2 regions of the Methylobacterium sp. NFXW15 genome follow, and region 1 is predicted to be linked to the other one. Evidence: riboswitches for the same ligand, from Rfam matches in the RefSeq annotation. Region 1 holds a riboswitch; the other holds the start of a gene.
What was found. Region 1 has a riboswitch for thiamine pyrophosphate ahead of thiO (glycine oxidase ThiO). Riboswitches for the same ligand answer to the same signal wherever they lie in the genome.

Region 1 (8,130 bases):
GCTGGTCGGCCAGCTCTACGCGATCAACAAGCAGCTTATCGGCCACGAAGGTCGGCTGATGCGCTATGCCGAGAGCCACGGCGTCGCCCGCGACGAGTTCCTTCGTCATTACCAGGGCTACGAGCTCGATCCGGCCTGGATGGAGCGCGTCGGCACACTCGGCGGCCGGGGTTGGAAGAACCTCGTCGAGAAGGGCCAGAAGCAGGTCACGGAACTGCGCTCGCAGATCCTCGATCTCGCTTCGGAGACCGGTCTCGAGATCGGCGAATTCCGCCGCATCGTGAACATGGTTCAGAAGGGCGAGCGCGAAGCCCGGCAGGCGAAGAAGGAAATGATCGAGGCGAACCTGCGCCTCGTGATCTCGATCGCCAAGAAGTACACGAACCGCGGCCTGCAGTTCCTGGACCTGATCCAGGAGGGCAACATCGGCCTGATGAAGGCCGTGGACAAGTTCGAGTACCGCCGCGGCTACAAGTTCTCGACCTACGCCACGTGGTGGATCCGGCAGGCGATCACCCGCTCGATCGCCGACCAGGCGCGCACGATCCGCATCCCGGTGCACATGATCGAGACGATCAACAAGATCGTCCGGACCTCGCGCCAGATGCTGCACGAGATCGGCCGCGAGCCGACCCCGGAGGAATTGGCCGAGAAGCTGGCCATGCCGCTGGAGAAGGTCCGCAAGGTCCTGAAGATCGCCAAGGAGCCGATCTCCCTCGAGACGCCGATCGGCGACGAAGAGGACAGCCACCTCGGTGACTTCATCGAAGACAAGAACGTTGTCCTGCCGATCGACGCGGCGATCCAGAGCAATCTTCGCGAGACGACGACGCGCGTCCTCGCGTCGTTGACCCCGCGCGAAGAACGCGTGCTGCGCATGCGTTTCGGCATTGGTATGAACACCGATCACACGCTGGAAGAGGTCGGCCAGCAATTCTCGGTGACCCGCGAGCGCATTCGTCAGATCGAGGCGAAGGCGTTGCGTAAGCTCAAGCATCCGAGCCGCAGCCGCAAGCTCAGGAGCTTCCTCGACAACTAAGCCGGCGGCACGCGCCGCCGGTTTCCGGCCAAGCCTTGCTTTGCCGTACCGGAATCCCACCTTGGCGCCATGCTCGAACGACGTCCGCCTTTGCCCGTAACACCCACGGCCGATGCGGACGGGTCCGAGACCGGCGATGTGCCCTTCGGTGCGCTGGAACCCTCGGTCGGCATCCGTGACTGGCTGCTGGGTGAGGGCGCGCGCATCGACAAGGCCGAGCGGATGCTCGAAGGGCTGGCCGAGCGGCTGATCGAGATCGGCGTTCCGGTCGATCGAGCCTCGACGGCGATCGATACGCTTCACTCGGAATATGCCGGTGTCGGGCGCGTCTGGACCCGCAACGGCGGCGTAACCGTGCGGCTCTTCCCGCACGGCAGCCGATCGCAAGAGGCGTATCTTCGAAGCCCCTTCGCGGAGGTGCACCAGACGGGGCGGTGGCTGGTTCTCGATCTCTCGGAGACGCCGGACGAGGCCTACGCCATCGTTCCCGACCTGAAGGCCGAGGGCTACACGCACTACGTCGTGGCACCCCTGTTCTTCACGAACGGCACGCAGAACGGCATCACCTTCGCCACCAAGTGCCCGACGGGTTTCGAGCGGGAGCACATCGCGATCCTGCGCTTCATCATGCCTGCCCTGGCGGCGGTGATGGAAATGCGGGTGCTGAACAAGCAGCTCGATCACGTGCTGCGAGTCTACGTCGGGGACGAGCCGCACCGGGCGATCCTGTCAGGTGACATCCGGCGCGGGCAGGTGACCCGCATCCGCTCCGCGATCCTGTTCGCCGACATGCGTGACTACACGCGAATCTCCGCGGATATGACGCCGGAAGAGGCCGTGGCGCTCCTCAACGTCTTCTTCGACTGTCTCGTGCCCCCCATCGAGGGGGAGGGCGGCGAGGTCCTGAAATACCTGGGCGATGGCCTGCTCGCGATTTTCCGCGAGAGCGGCGACGACCTCGGGGGCGCGGCCAAGGGGGCGCTGACGGCCGCTCAGCACATCCTGGCCGCGATCGACGAAGCCAATGCCCTGCATCAGTTTCCGGTGCCGATTCAGGCCGGCATTGCCCTGCACCATGGCGAGGCGGCCTACGGCAATGTCGGCTCGGGCTCACGCCTCGACTTCACGGTGATCGGGCGCGACGTGAATCTCGCAAGTCGCCTCGCCAAGCTCAATCGCGGCTTGGGCGAGGAGCTTTTGATGTCGAAGCCCTTCGTGGATTTCCTGTGGGGCGACCCGGTCCCAGTGGGAACACACGTTCTCCACGGCTTCGAGGAGCCGATGGCGGTGTTCAAGCCGAAATTCCTCCGGCCTCGTAAGCGGGATTGATCCGCCCCACCCTCGTTGCCGCCGCTACGTCTTTGCGAGCGCAGCGAAGCAACCCAGGGCAACGGGACATATCCAAGCGTGGCGCATCTCTGAATTGCTTCGCTCCGCTCGCAAAGACGGCGAGGGTGGCGGTCTCGGTGTCGCCGGAGGGGATTGACGCTTCGCCCACCACGGGCCACATCAACAATGTTCCAGGGAGATCCCCGGCAAGGGGCTGAGAAACCGCTGGCACGCTCGCAAGAGCCTGCGGCGCGGAAATCCTTCGAACCTGATCCGGTTCATACCGGCGTAGGGATTGGACCGCGGCCGTCTCCAAGACAGGCCGATGCTTTTCAAGCGAAGCACCCGGCCTCATCCCTACGCCCCGCATTTGGGAGCGTTCTCATGGGATTGGACAGGCCCATATCCCCCATCGGTCAACGCAGGCAGCCCGGCTTCGCGCTGAAGGCCGTGCCGATGCCCGAACGCGCCGACGTGGCCATCGTCGGCGGCGGATTGATCGGCCTCGCCTGCGCGTGGCGCCTCGCCGCGAGAGGTCTCGCCGTCACGGTGATCGAGCGCGACACAATCGGTTGCGGGGCGAGCCTCGCCGCGACGGGGATGCTCGCACCAGCGGCCGAGCATGAGCCGGGTTCCGACCCACTCCTGCCACTCGCCATGGATTCCCTCGCACGCTGGCCCGGCTTCCGCGACGATCTCGAAGCCGCCTCTGGCCTGTCCATCGATTACCGGCCGGACGGGACGCTGGTGTTGGCCATCGGCCGGGACGAAGTGGAGCGCCTGCGCTTTCGTTTCGACCTGCAACGCCGCTCAGGGCTAGACGCTACGTGGCTGAATGGCACGGAGGTCCGCCGCCTGGAGCCGATCCTGCGCCCTTCCGTGACGGCGGGGGTGCAATGCCCTCTCGACCACCAGGTCGACCCTCGCCTCGTCATGGCTGCTCTGGCGCAGGCCTGCGAAGCGTCGGGCGTGACGATTCTCGAGCAGACGCCTGTGACCGGCCTCGACTGGTCGGGCGGACGCGTGACGGGCGTCGTCACACAGAAGGGCCGTCTCGCGGCCGGGACGGTCGTCCTCGCCGCCGGTGCGTGGAGCGGCGAGGGTGGGTTGTTGCCCGAAACTCTCGCGCTGCCGGTGCGTCCGCTAAAGGGGCAGGCGCTCGCGCTGCGCACCACACGGCAAACCGGAACGCTGGCCCGCATGGTGTGGACCGAACAGGTCCACATGGCGCCCAAGAGCGACGGCCAACTCATCATCGGCGCCACGGTGGAGGATTGCGGTTTTCGCGAGGGCGTCACGGCCGGTGGGCTCTATGCCCTGCTGGAAGGTGCCCGCCGGGTACTCCCAGGCATTGAGGAGATGGAGGTGGAAGCCGTTTGGAGCGGCTATCGCCCGACCTCCGACGACGATGCGCCGATCATCGATACGATCGCGCCGGGTCTCGTGGCCGCCACCGGCCATCACCGCAACGGCTACCTCCTGGCCCCCGTCACCGCCGACGCGGTGGCCGATCTCGTGACGTCGGGTGAGCTCCCCGCCGTGGCGCGATCCTTCACCCTGGCCCGCTTCGCGCGGCCCGAGCCGAGGAGGGCCGCCCGATGAAGCTCTTCGTCAACGGCGAGCCCCGCGAGAGCGAGGCCGAGACCGTCGAGGCCCTGTTCGCCTTCGAGGCCGAGGAGTCCGGCCTCGAAAGCCCGCAGGGCATCGCCATCGCACTGAACGGCCGCGTCCTTCGCCGGAAGGACTGGGCCGACACCACCATTACGCCGGGCGACCGCATCGAGATCGTCCGCGCCATGCAGGGAGGCTAGAGCATGGACAGCACCGTCACGCCGCTACGGCCCGAAGAGGACGACGCCCTGGTCATCGCCGGGGTTCGCCTGTCGTCACGCCTGTTCCTCGGCACCGCCGGATATCCAACCCAGGCGATCATGCGCGATGCCGTGGAGGCGTCCGATGCCGAGGTCGTCACGGCCTCGATCCGCCGAGTCTCTCTGCGGGGTCACGGCTCGGACACGGTCAGTCTGCTGAAAGGTCGCCGCTTCCTGCCGAACACCGCCGGGTGCGAGACCGCCCGCGACGCCATCATGACCGCCGAACTCGCCCGCGAGGCACTGGACACGACGTGGATCAAGGTCGAGGTCATCGGGGATCGCGAGACGCTCTATCCCGACGTCGCCGAACTGATCGAAGCCTGCCGCCATCTCGTGGATGAGGGCTTCACCGTCTTACCCTATTGCAACGACGACCCCATCGTCTGCCGCCGCCTCGAAGACATCGGCTGCGCGGCGGTGATGCCGATGGGGTCACTGATCGGGTCCGGCATGGGCGTCGCCAACCCCGCCAATATCGAACTGATCTGCCGCCGGGCGGGCGTGCCGGTCATCGTCGATGCGGGCATCGGCACTGCCTCGGATGCCGTGATCGCCATGGAACTCGGCGCCGCCGCCTGCCTCGTGAACACCGCCGTCGCCAAGGCCGACGATCCCGTCCGAATGGCGCGCGCCATGGCCCGTGCCGTCGAGGCGGGGCGTGACGCCTACCTCGCCGGGCGCATTCCGCGCCGGGGCCGCGCCGAGCCGTCGAGCCCGCAACTCGGCCTCGTCGGCTCATGAGCCTGCCGTCGCCGCTTCTGGCGGTGACGGACCGCCACGGCCACTCCCGCCCGCTCCCCGAGACGGTGCGGGCGGTGCTCGCCGGGGGAGGGCGGTGGATCTGGTTCCGCGACCGCGACCTGCCCGACGAGGAACGACGCTTACTCGGGCAGACGCTGGCGGACGACGTGCGCGCAGCCGGCGGCGTCCTCACGGTCGGCGGTGATGTGGATCTGGCCCTTGCCCTAGGAGCCGGTGGAATTCACCTGCCGATGACGGCCCTGGACGGTGTCCGTCAGCGTGTTGGCCCGGACAGACTCATCGGCGCATCGGCGCATTCGCTCGGCGACGTCGCGGCAGCGGCTTCGGCGGGCGCCGACTATGTCACCCTCAGTCCGATCTTTCCCACCGCCAGCAAGCCCGGCTACGGCCCGGCGCTCGGGCCCGAGGCCATCACTGCCACGCGACGCTACGGTCTGCCCATCATCGCCCTGGGGGGGATCGATGAGAGCAACCTCACTTTCTGCCGGGATGCGGGAGCGGCGGGGTTTGCCGTGATGGGCGGGGTAATGCGATCGGAAGATCCCACCGCGACCGTCAGACGCCTCATCACACGATGGCAGGCTCCACCGTCATCGCGAACGCAGTGAATCGATTCAGTGCGGCGGGCCACCTCCGAAGGCGGCGCGTCCCTGGATTGCTTCGCTACGCTCGCAATGAGGTGGACATGGTCTACGCCGCGGGTCCGTAGGGCGGACGCGGGATCGCACGATGGGCGGCCCGCAGGGCAGCGGACCAGCGCTCACGCAGATCGTGGAAATACCCTTCTCCCGCCTCGATCCGGTGGTTCACTTCGAGGTTCAGGGCATTGCGCCGGGCCAACGCGATGTCGATGGGCAGGCCGACGCCGAGATTGGAGCGCATGGTCGAGTCCATCGACACCAGGCTCACTTTCAACGCGTCGTACAGTTCGGTCTCGAACTTCACGGCCCGGTCGAGGATCGGCTTGCCGTATTTGTGCTCACCAATCTGCAGGAAGGGCGCATCGGTGCTGCACTCGATAAAATTGCCCGCCGAGTAGATCAGGAACAGCCGCATCGGCTCGTTGCCGATCTGACCGCCGAACAGCAACGAGATCGAGAAGCGGATGCTCGCCGCCTCGAAGCCCCTCTGCTCGATGGTCCGCACCCGGCGGATCGCCCGGCCGATGAGTTGAGCGGCCTGGAACATGGTCGGCGCTTCGATCAGGCGCTGGGGCGGATCGCCCTCCTCGCCCGGCACGCCTTCTTGCAGCATGCTCAGCACGGACTGCGTGATCGATAGGTTGCCCGCCGAAGCGAGCATCATCACGCGCTCACCCGGCACGTTGAAATGATGCAGCTTGCGATAGGTCGAGATGTCGTCGAGCCCCGCATTGGTGCGGGTATCGGCGACCATCACGAGGCCCTCCTCGACGAGGACACCGACGCAGTAGGTCATGATCTCAAGGTTCCGGCGTGGAGTGCGTCAGCATTGGACAGCCGACTTGCCTTGCTCGACCCGAAGCTTCACGTCCAGCGTTTCGGTGCCGCCACCCATGCGGCTGCCGCGGATCGGGGCAGCGCCGAGATAGTCGAGCCCCATGGCGAGGCGGATATACTGCTCCGAGGGGCTGATCTTGTGGACCGCGTCGAAGGCGACCCAGCCGAGATCCGGCACCAGGGCCTCGGCCCAGCCGTGTGGTGCCTCGACTTCGGCCTCGCCGTCGTCGCGCGCCCGATAGCCCGCCACGTAGCGCGCCGGGATGTTCAGGTGCCGCGCCGCCGCGATGAAGACATGCGTGATGTCCTGCGGATTGCCGCTTCCGGCCGCCAGCGCCTTGGCAGCGGGCACGGCGGATGTCGCCGGCCCGGGCTCGAACGTCACCGCGCCGTGCACCGCCTCCATGAGCCGATGCAGGGCCGCCAGCGGGTCCTGCGCGCCCTTCGCGGCGTTTGCCGCCAATTCGTGCAACTCGGGGCTCGTCGTGCAGAAATCCGTCTCGCGCAGATAGAACAGGTCCGGGAGACGCTCCACGGCACCGCGCACGACACCGTGCGTGTCGTCGGTGTCGGCCTCGCCGGTCACGCGGATCATGAGCGTGTCGGCGGGCTCGTCGGGCGTGAACCAGTGGACGACGTTGCCGAAGCCGTCCTCTCGGGCGGTCAGGCGGCCGTCGACGCTGGTGTCGATCCGCCAGCGGCGGATGTACTGCCCGTCATGGTCGCGCGGTGTCAGCCGCAGGATCTGGATCAGACCCCGCGCCGGCTGCTCATAGGTGTAGCTGGTCTCGTGGACCACGCGGATGCGCATGCGCCTTTCCCGCCTGTCTTAGCTGTTGGGCCTGCCCCGGTTTCACCCCCGTGCGGCGTCAGCCGACGAGATACTGCTTGGCGATCGCTTCGCCCACCCCGTTATTCTCGGCGATGAACCCTTCGACGAACTCGTGCAGGCCGGCGCCGAAGATGCGGTCGATGTTGTCGCTCTCGAGCTTCGCCAGCAAGTTGCCCGCCAAGCGCTGGCTCGGTCCGCGGCGGCCATACGCATCGGCGATGAGGTCGAGATACTCGACGATCACGCCATAGCAATTGGCGAAGGACCGCGGCATCTGCTTGTTGAGCATGAGCAGATCCGCCACCAGAAGCGGCTTCACACTCTCGCGGTAGACCCAATGGTAGGCGGTCAGCGCGGAGACCTCGCGCAGGATCGTCGTCCACTGGAAGTAGTCGAGGCTGCCGCCGATCTTTTCATCATGCGGCAGAAGGATCTGGTACTTCACGTCGAGGATGCGGGCCGTATTGTCCGCCCGCTCGATCGCCGTGCCGAGCCGGGTGAACCAGAAGGAGTCGTTGCGCAGCATCGTGCGGAAGGCCGAACCGTCGTAGGTCAACGAAACGGTCTTCACCCAATCGAGGAAGCGGCCGAACTCGTCTCGGTTCAGTTCGCGCCCGGAATAGCTCCGCAATTCCAGCCATGCGCCGTTGATCGCATCCCACATCTCCGTCGTGAGCGCAGTGCGCACGGAACGGGCATTTTCGCGGGCTGCTTCGATGCAGGAGCGGATCGAGGACGGGTTGTGCGGGCTGAACGCGAGGAAATCGCACACCGTGTCGGCATTGACGACGCTGTAATGCGGCTTGAACAGCTCCG
Region 2 (8,130 bases), on a different contig from region 1:
GAAGAGGAAGATTCGCTCCTCCTCCACGGGGCGGTGGTAGCGGCCGATCATGAAGTTCACGAAGACCTCGCCGCCGATGAGGTCGCGCATACGGATGATGAAGACGAGCATCGCCGAGACGCCCAGCGAGTAGGCAAGCACCCGCGGCGTCAGCTTCGTTGCGGTCGAAAGGTCGTCCGTCGTGAGCCCGAGCGCCCAGACGACCAAGCCGCCGAGCGCGCAGCCCGCCGCGATCATCAGCACGTAGGCCGCCTCCGCTGCCGGGACGTAGGCCCATGCGGGCCAGCGGCGGATTCGGGCCTGCAAGCCGGCCAAGATGAGCCCCCGGTCGAAGGCGAGCACGGCCACGCCCATGCACAGGCCGTAGGTGAGCCCGGCGAGCGGCGAGGCGCCCGCCGCGAAGATGAAGTTGTAGAGGAGCCCGGCTGCGCCCGCCGCAAGGACGATCAGCACCCAGAACCAGCGGTGAGGCGGCAGCATCAGCGCACCTCGCGATTTGCGTCGAGCGCAGAGGACACGGCTTCGACCCTAGCCTAAAGTCTACGGATGCGCGTAGCGTCGGGTTCTTGCTCACCCGGCCATGATGGCGTGAGTAAGGCGCGACGGTAAGCCGCCGTTCGAGCGGTGGATCGGGGAGACGGCGGCATGCACGCGAGGGGCTTCGGGGCGGCACGCGTGTCGGTGCCGGTCATCGGCCAGGGTACATGGCGGATCGACGGCGCCGACCGGGCAGAGGCGGTGCGGGCCCTGCGCGCGGGCGTCGATGCGGGCATGACCCATATCGACACCGCCGAAATGTACGGCGAGGCCGAAGCCATGGTCGCCGATGCCATTTCCGATTGCCGGGAGGAGATCTTTCTCGTTTCGAAGGTGGTGCCGAGCAATGCGACGCGCCGGGGCGTGGTGCGAGCCTGCGAGGCCTCGCTTCGCCGCCTAAGGACCGACCGGATCGATTGCTACCTGTTGCATTGGCCGGGAAGCCACCCGCTGGCCGAGACGGTGGCGGGGTTCGAGGATCTCCGGCGCGACGGCAAGATCCTGTCCTGGGGCGTCAGCAATTTCGATGTCGATGACCTCGAACAGTTGCTCGCCATCGCGGGGCCGGACCGCATCGCCTGCAATCAGGTCTACTATTGTCCGACCGAGCGGGCCATCGAGCATGCGGTGCTGCCCTGGTGCACGGCTCACGGCGTCGCGCTCGTCGGCTATTCCCCGTTCGGCAGCGGCGACTTTCCCGAGCCTGCGAGTCCCGGCGGGCGCGTCTTGCAGAGCATCGCCGATGCGCATGGCACCTCGCCCTACGCGATCGTGCTCGCCTTCCTGCTCCGCCTGCCGAACACCTTCACCATTCCGAAGACGGTGCGGGCCGAACGCGCCGTCGAGAACGCGGCGGCGGCCGAGATCCGCCTCGACCCCGCCGAGATCGCGCTGATCGAAAGCCACTTCCCACGCGGGCCCAGGCCGCGCGTGCTGCCGATGCTGTAGATCGCATTCCGACGAAGGGGATACCGGTTCGTCGCAAGACTGCGCGTCACAACCACGAGCGAGCGCCGTCGGCCTGATGCGATCAGGTCGGATACGGCTCTCGTCAGGATCACTCGTTGATGCCGAACAGCTTCTCGAAGAAGTTCGGCTCGGCGCGCTGCTGCCGCTGGCGGCGAACGGGGGCCTCGGGCTGAGGCGCGGGGGTCAGGCCGTCGATGATCTGGCCGATCACGTCAGCCGGTCCCGCATTCGCGACCGAGGCGGTCGTCTCCGGCGCCCTGCGCCAGCGGTTGATGTTGGGCAGCGGCACCGGGTTCTGACCCTTCAGGGCCTGGACCATGTATGTCTTCCAGACCTCCGCAGGCAGGTTGCCGCCCGTCACCTTCTTGGTCAGTTCGCCATCGTCGTTGCCGAGCCAGACCCCCGTGACGAGGCTGCCTGAGAAGCCGATGAACCACGCGTCCCGGTAGTCCTGGGTGGTGCCGGTCTTGCCGGCAAGGTCCCAGCCCGGGATGTCGGCCTTCTTAGCGGTGCCGCTGACGAAAGTCTCATGCATCATGGCGTTCATCATGCCGTCGGCCTCCGGGCTCATGACCCGGCCGAGACCGCTCTCGGTGCGCTTGTAGAGGAACTTCCCGTCCGACCCCTTCACGGAGGCGACCACATAGGGAATGACGCCCGTGCCGCCGTTGGCGAAGGCGCCGTAAGCTCCCACCATCTCCAGAAGCGTCACTTCCGACGTGCCGAGGGCGATGGAACCGTTGGCCTGCAACGGTGAGGTGATCCCGAGCCGTTGGGCGGTCTGAACGACGGCCTTCGGGCCGACCTCTTGGCCAAGTCGGACCGCGACCGTGTTCAGAGAATGGGCTAGCGCCGAGCGAAGGGTGACCGCGCCCTCGTAACGGTGCGAGTAATTCTCCGGCGCCCAATTGCCGATCTTGATCGGCGCATCCTCACGCACCGAGTCGGGCGTCGCCCCGCGCTCGACGGCAGCGAGGTAAACGAAGGGCTTGAACGAAGAGCCGGGCTGGCGCTTCGCCGTGGTCGCCCGGTTGAACTGGCTCTGTGCGTAGTCGCGGCCACCGATCAGCGCGCGGATCGCTCCATCCGGCCGCATCGAAACCAGGGCGCCTTGGCTGACGTTGAAGCGTGAGCCCTGCTTGTTCAACTCATCGACCAGCGACCGCTCGGCCGTGGCCTGCAGCGAGGGATCCACCGTGGTCTGCACGGTGATGTCGCTCTCGAACTTGCCGACGTAATCGTCGAGCACGTCCATCACGAGGTCGGCGACATAGTTGGCGGATCCACCGCCACGCACGCTCGCGGGCCGGGCGGGCTGAGCGAGAGCGACCTTCACGTCCTGGGGCGCCGCGAAGCCGAGTTCCTGCATCGCCGCCAGCACCTGGGCCGCGCGTGCCTGCGCTGCGGGCAGGTTGCGGTTCGGCGCCAGCCGCGACGGCGCCTGGACGAGGCCGCCGAGCATTGCGGCCTGGGCGAGGCTGACATCCTTGGCGGGCTTGCCGAAGTAACGCTGCGCCGCTGCCTCGACGCCATAGGCGCCCGCGCCGAAATAGACGCGGTTGAGGTAGAGCTCGAGGATCTCATCCTTTGTATATTTGTGCTCCAACCAGAGGGCGAGAATCGCCTCCTGGATCTTGCGGGACGCGGTGCGCTCCTGCGTGAGGAACAGGTTCTTGGCGAGCTGCTGCGTCAGGGTCGAGCCGCCCTGGGCCACGCCCCGCCGGGTCAGGTTCTGGCCGATGGCCCGTACGATACCGACGGGGTCGATTCCCATGTGGCTGTAGAAGCGCCGGTCCTCGATCGCCACGAAGGCGCGCGGCAGGTAGGGCGGCAATTCCTTGATCGAGACAACGCGTCCGCCCGTCTCGCCCCGGTTGGCGAGGAGCGTGCCGTCGCTCGCCAGGATGGCGATGTTCGGCGGACGCTTCGGCACGGAAAGCTGGTCGATCGGCGGAAGTTGCGACGCGTGATAGGCGATCAGCCCCGCAAGACCGATCACAGCCCACAGGCCCAGCACGACGCCGCCATAGACGATGCGACCGAGCCATGAGCGGCGGCGCTTCTGGCTCCGCCCGCCGCCCCGGCCCGACGAGCCCCTGCCCCCGGACGAACCGCGGGATGGAGAGGATCGCTTGCCCGTCTGCTTGCTCACGCGACCCTCGCTCCCTGTGCCGCCGCCGCCCGCCCGGTCCTCCCGGGAGAGGCGCAGGTCGAGGTCGCCGCGCTGTCCGGGCCGACCTTCCGGCACGTCGAAATTCGGCTCGGCCCTGCCACGCTTCTGCGCCATCGACACCCGCTACGAAGCTCGCTCGCCCGCGCACGAGACCGCGCAACCCGAGGTCGAAACGACATCGCGGCGGCCCTTCGGACGCATTCTGAGACGCTGTAAATGCGGCGGTTTAAGGGGCCGTTAAGGGAGCCGAACGCGATGCAAAAAGCTTCGGATTTTGTGGCTCGTAGCAATATTCGGCAGGCCGCCTCTGGTTTCGGCGAAAGTCCATCCGTATGGTGCCGCGCGTTTCAGAGGGGGAGAACGGACTGGTGCGGGCAGCAATCCTCGTCGCGGCGGCGGCCATCGGTTTCGGGAGCTTTCCCGCGCTCGCCGAAATCAAGCTGGATACGGTGAACACCGTCCCCTGCGCCGAAGAAGGCGGCGTCTGCAAGATGCCATACCCGACGAACGTTTATTTCGGCGTGCCGGGGAAAACCAATGGCCGCCCCTTCCCCCAAGGCGGTTCGGTGCCTTGCAACGTCCAGAGCTTCGGTGACCCCGCTCCCAACCAGCGCAAGACCTGCTGGTACGCGCCGCGTCTGACGGACAGCGGCGGAGTCGGCCGCTATCGCAACGATGACCGTGGCCGGGACGATGGCCGTTACCGCCGCGATGAGAGGGACGATGGCCGGTTCCGCGACGGCTACCGATCGCGCGACGGCTATCGCGACGACGACCGCCCCAGCCGCGACTACGAAAGGGATTACGACCGCCCGCGCCGTTCCTACGACGATGACGGGGCGGTGCGCCGCCGGTATCGCACCGTGCCGGACGATGAGTGATCCGGCCGCGCTGCCGGATCGGCGCTGAGCGAGGCAGATCATGTCCGAGGAACGGCGCGGTTCGTACCGTCGCAATGCCTTTACGTTCGGCGCTGTCGAGGGTGAGGACGGCGAGATCGATTGCCTCGTCTGGGACGTGACCGAGGCAGGCGCGTTGATCGAGATCGAACGATCGGTCGATCTGCCCGAGCAGGTGTTGGTGCGCCTCTCACCGGAGACGGCGATGCGCGAGGCTAACGTGGCTTGGCAGCGTGGAAAGCGGGCGGGGCTGATTTTCGTCTCGTCGTGATTCAATCCCTCCGCCGTCCGCCCCTCCGGTCCCGCGTCATGCGGGTCGGGGCGTAGAAGTCGTCCGGTTTCGTGCGGACCCATTCCACGAAGCGCGCGAGTTCCGGGTCCGCCCGTAACGCATCGACGTCGGCGAGGCGCCGGGCGATCTCGGCTTCGCTGTAGCGGGCGTGGATCGCCGAGTGGCAGACTTGATGCAGCCGCACCGTGCCGCGATGCGTCCCGCCCTTCAGCTTGGGCGTCAGGTGATGCAGGCTGGATTTCGCGCCGTGCGGGATCGGCCGCTCGCAGAGCGGGCAGATGACCGGCGGCGCGGCCTGGGGCCCATGCGTCGTCGGATCGTCGTCGCGCCACAGGCGGTCGCGTCTGCCCAAGTCGTTCCCTCCATGAGGCGTCCGGTGGGCGAGGACAGGGCGCTGTCACTCGGCTCCACGCGGCGGCATTGACAAGACAAGGCAAACCTCGGAGGTTCGAACCGTTCCGAGGGGGGCCCGTAAGGGGCTGAGATTGGGCGGAAATGCCCTGACCCTTGAACCTGATCCGGTTCGTACCGGCGGAGGGACAGGAACTCTGCGGCTTCTTCGGCGAGGCCGCACCTTCTCCCTATCGTCGTCGCGCAATTGGACCGCTCCAGCGCCAGGAGAGGCCAGATGAACGCACCCGTGCTGCCCAAGGATGTGAAGGGAAGCCCCGAGACCGTGACCACCGGTCCGGTCACCGGCTCGCGCAAGGTCTACGCGCCAGTCGCCGGCCGCGAGGATATCCGCGTCCCCTTCCGAGAGATCGTGCTGACCGATCCGAAGGAAGCGCCGGTGCGGGTCTACGACCCGTCTGGTCCTTACACCGAGACCGACGCCCGCATCGACCTCGCCGCCGGCCTTCCGCAGGTCCGCGCCCCGTGGATCGAGGCGCGCGGCTACGAGGCGGCGACGCCCCGCGAAGTGAAGCCCGAGGATAACGGCTTCGCCTCCGCCGAAAAGCTCGTCGCCCCCTGCCCCGCCGAGCGCGTGCTGCGCAAGGCGGCACCCGGCCAGATGGTGACGCAGTACGAGTTCGCTCGTGCCGGGATCATCACCGAAGAGATGATCTACGTCGCGCACCGCGAAAACCTCTGCCGCGAGCAGATGTTGGAGCGGGCCGAGGCGGCCCTCGCCGACGGCCAGAATTTCGGTGCCTCGGTGCCGCCCTTCATCACGCCGGAATTCGTGCGGGACGAGGTGGCACGCGGACGGGCCATCATTCCGGCCAACATCAACCACACCGAACTTGAGCCGATGGCCATCGGCCGCAACTTCCTCGTGAAGATCAACGCCAATATCGGCAACTCGGCCGTGACCTCGTCCGCTGCAGAGGAAGTCGAGAAGCTGGTCTGGTCGATCCGCTGGGGTGCGGACACGGTGATGGACCTCTCCACCGGCCGCAACATCCACAACATCCGGTCCTGGATCGTCCGTAATTCGCCCGTGCCGATCGGCACCGTGCCGATCTATCAGGCGCTCGAGAAGGTCGGCGGCGATCCGCTCAAGCTCGATTGGGAGGTCTTCAAGGACACGCTCATCGAGCAGGCCGAGCAGGGCGTCGATTACTTCACGATCCATGCGGGCGTGCGGCTCGCCCATGTGCCGCTCACCGCGCGCCGCGTGACCGGCATCGTCTCCCGCGGTGGCTCGATCATGGCGCGCTGGTGCCTCGCCGGGCACCGCGAATCGTTCCTCTACGAGCGGTTCGATGAGATCTGCGACATCATGCGGGCCTACGACGTGTCGTTCTCGCTGGGTGATGGCCTGCGCCCCGGCTCCATCGCCGATGCCAACGACGCCGCTCAATTCGCCGAGCTGGAGACGTTGGGTGAACTCACCAAGATCGCCTGGGACAAGGGCTGTCAGGTGATGATCGAGGGCCCCGGCCACGTGCCGATGCACAAGATCAAGGTGAACATGGAAAAGCAGCTTCGCGAGTGCGGCGAGGCGCCTTTCTACACCCTCGGTCCGCTGACGACGGACGTGGCTCCCGGCTACGACCACATCACCTCCGGCATCGGTGCGGCGATGATCGGCTGGTTCGGCACGGCGATGCTCTGCTACGTTACCCCGAAGGAGCATCTCGGCCTGCCGGACCGCGACGACGTGAAGGTCGGCGTGATCACCTACAAGATCGCCGCCCACGCCGCCGACCTCGCCAAGGGCCACCCCGCCGCGCAGCTGCGTGACGATGCGCTCAGCCGCGCCCGGTTCGATTTCCGCTGGGAGGATCAGTTCAATCTGAGCCTCGATCCGGATACGGCCCGCGCCTACCACGACGAGACCCTGCCGAAGGACGCTCACAAGGTCGCGCATTTCTGCTCGATGTGTGGTCCGAAGTTCTGCTCGATGAAGATCACCCAGGATCTTCGTGCCGAGGTGCTGGCGATGGAAGAGGCGGGTCAGGTTATCGGCCAAGCCCCCGCCATGTCCAAGGCGGAGGCGGAGGCCGGGATGCGCGAGAAGTCTCGCGAGTTCCTGGCCGAGGGCGGCAAGCTCTACGTCGACGCGGCGGAGTGAGAATGGTCGACGCGCCCGTCAGAGGACGGGCGCGTCACACCGGGGTTTGACGGTTTTCGTAGCAAACTATGATTTATCGCAGGCGCGATAAAGCGGATTTGACTTGGGTCGGTAACCCGATCTTCATCGCGAGTCTGGAACCCGCTGTCGAAGACTGGCGCGGCACGCGGGCATTAAGCCCCGCTTAATGCGATAGGCGCGTAATCCGTCCATCACAGGATCGTAGGAGCCTGTCATGGATGTTCGAAGTGTTACCAGTCCGGCCTCTGGACCGCAGGGCCTCGAAGCCCTCGGCGCCACCGCCGCCCCTCAGCCCCGTGAACCCGAGACGCCTTCAAAGGCGCTCGAACCCGCGGTGAAGCTCGATATCGGGACGAATTCGCGGGAGACGCGGTTCATCCGCGACACCGATACCCGTGCCATTGTCTTCCAAGTCGTGGATCCCGGATCCGGGGACGTGCTGGCGCAGTTGCCGAGCGAAACGGCCCTGCGCAACCGCGCCTATGCGAATGCAGGCACGCAGAACACCGCGAACGGCAACGTCACCCGCGTGGCCTGAATCCGTTCAGGCCGTTCTCGCTGTGACCGGCGAGGCGGTGACGGCGTTGCGGCGTCTGTCGCGCAGCTTCGTCAGCGCGCGGATTGCCACCAGCGCGATGCGTGCGAGGCGGATCTGCCCCGGCAACTGGCGCGGGCCGATCGGGCTGTAGGCGAGTCGTGGACTGGCCTTTTCAGCCTCGGA

Region 2: another riboswitch for thiamine pyrophosphate. It lies ahead of thiC (phosphomethylpyrimidine synthase ThiC); the one in region 1 lies ahead of thiO (glycine oxidase ThiO).

Annotation. Positions count from the first base shown of each region.
Region 1 is NZ_JAGEKG010000007.1:133,282-141,411, reverse strand. It holds gene rpoD (RNA polymerase sigma factor RpoD) at 1-1,039, shown strand, start outside; gene J4O73_RS17020 (adenylate/guanylate cyclase domain-containing protein) at 1,109-2,368, shown strand; TPP riboswitch at 2,553-2,681, shown strand; gene thiO (glycine oxidase ThiO) at 2,753-3,970, shown strand; gene thiS (sulfur carrier protein ThiS) at 3,967-4,179, shown strand; gene J4O73_RS17005 (thiazole synthase) at 4,183-4,983, shown strand; gene J4O73_RS17000 (thiamine phosphate synthase) at 4,980-5,612, shown strand; gene J4O73_RS16995 (peptidase) at 5,695-6,441, opposite strand; gene J4O73_RS16990 (transglutaminase family protein) at 6,469-7,293, opposite strand; gene J4O73_RS16985 (alpha-E domain-containing protein) at 7,352-8,130, opposite strand, start outside.
Region 2 is NZ_JAGEKG010000004.1:250,001-258,130, reverse strand. It holds gene J4O73_RS11250 (adenylate/guanylate cyclase domain-containing protein) at 1-480, opposite strand, end outside; gene J4O73_RS11245 (aldo/keto reductase) at 646-1,485, shown strand; gene J4O73_RS11240 (transglycosylase domain-containing protein) at 1,595-3,793, opposite strand; gene J4O73_RS11235 (hypothetical protein) at 4,012-4,560, shown strand; gene J4O73_RS11230 (pilus assembly protein PilZ) at 4,601-4,849, shown strand; gene J4O73_RS11225 (restriction endonuclease) at 4,851-5,222, opposite strand; TPP riboswitch at 5,322-5,427, shown strand; gene thiC (phosphomethylpyrimidine synthase ThiC) at 5,499-7,388, shown strand; gene J4O73_RS11215 (hypothetical protein) at 7,624-7,947, shown strand; gene J4O73_RS11210 (glycosyltransferase) at 7,954-8,130, opposite strand, start outside.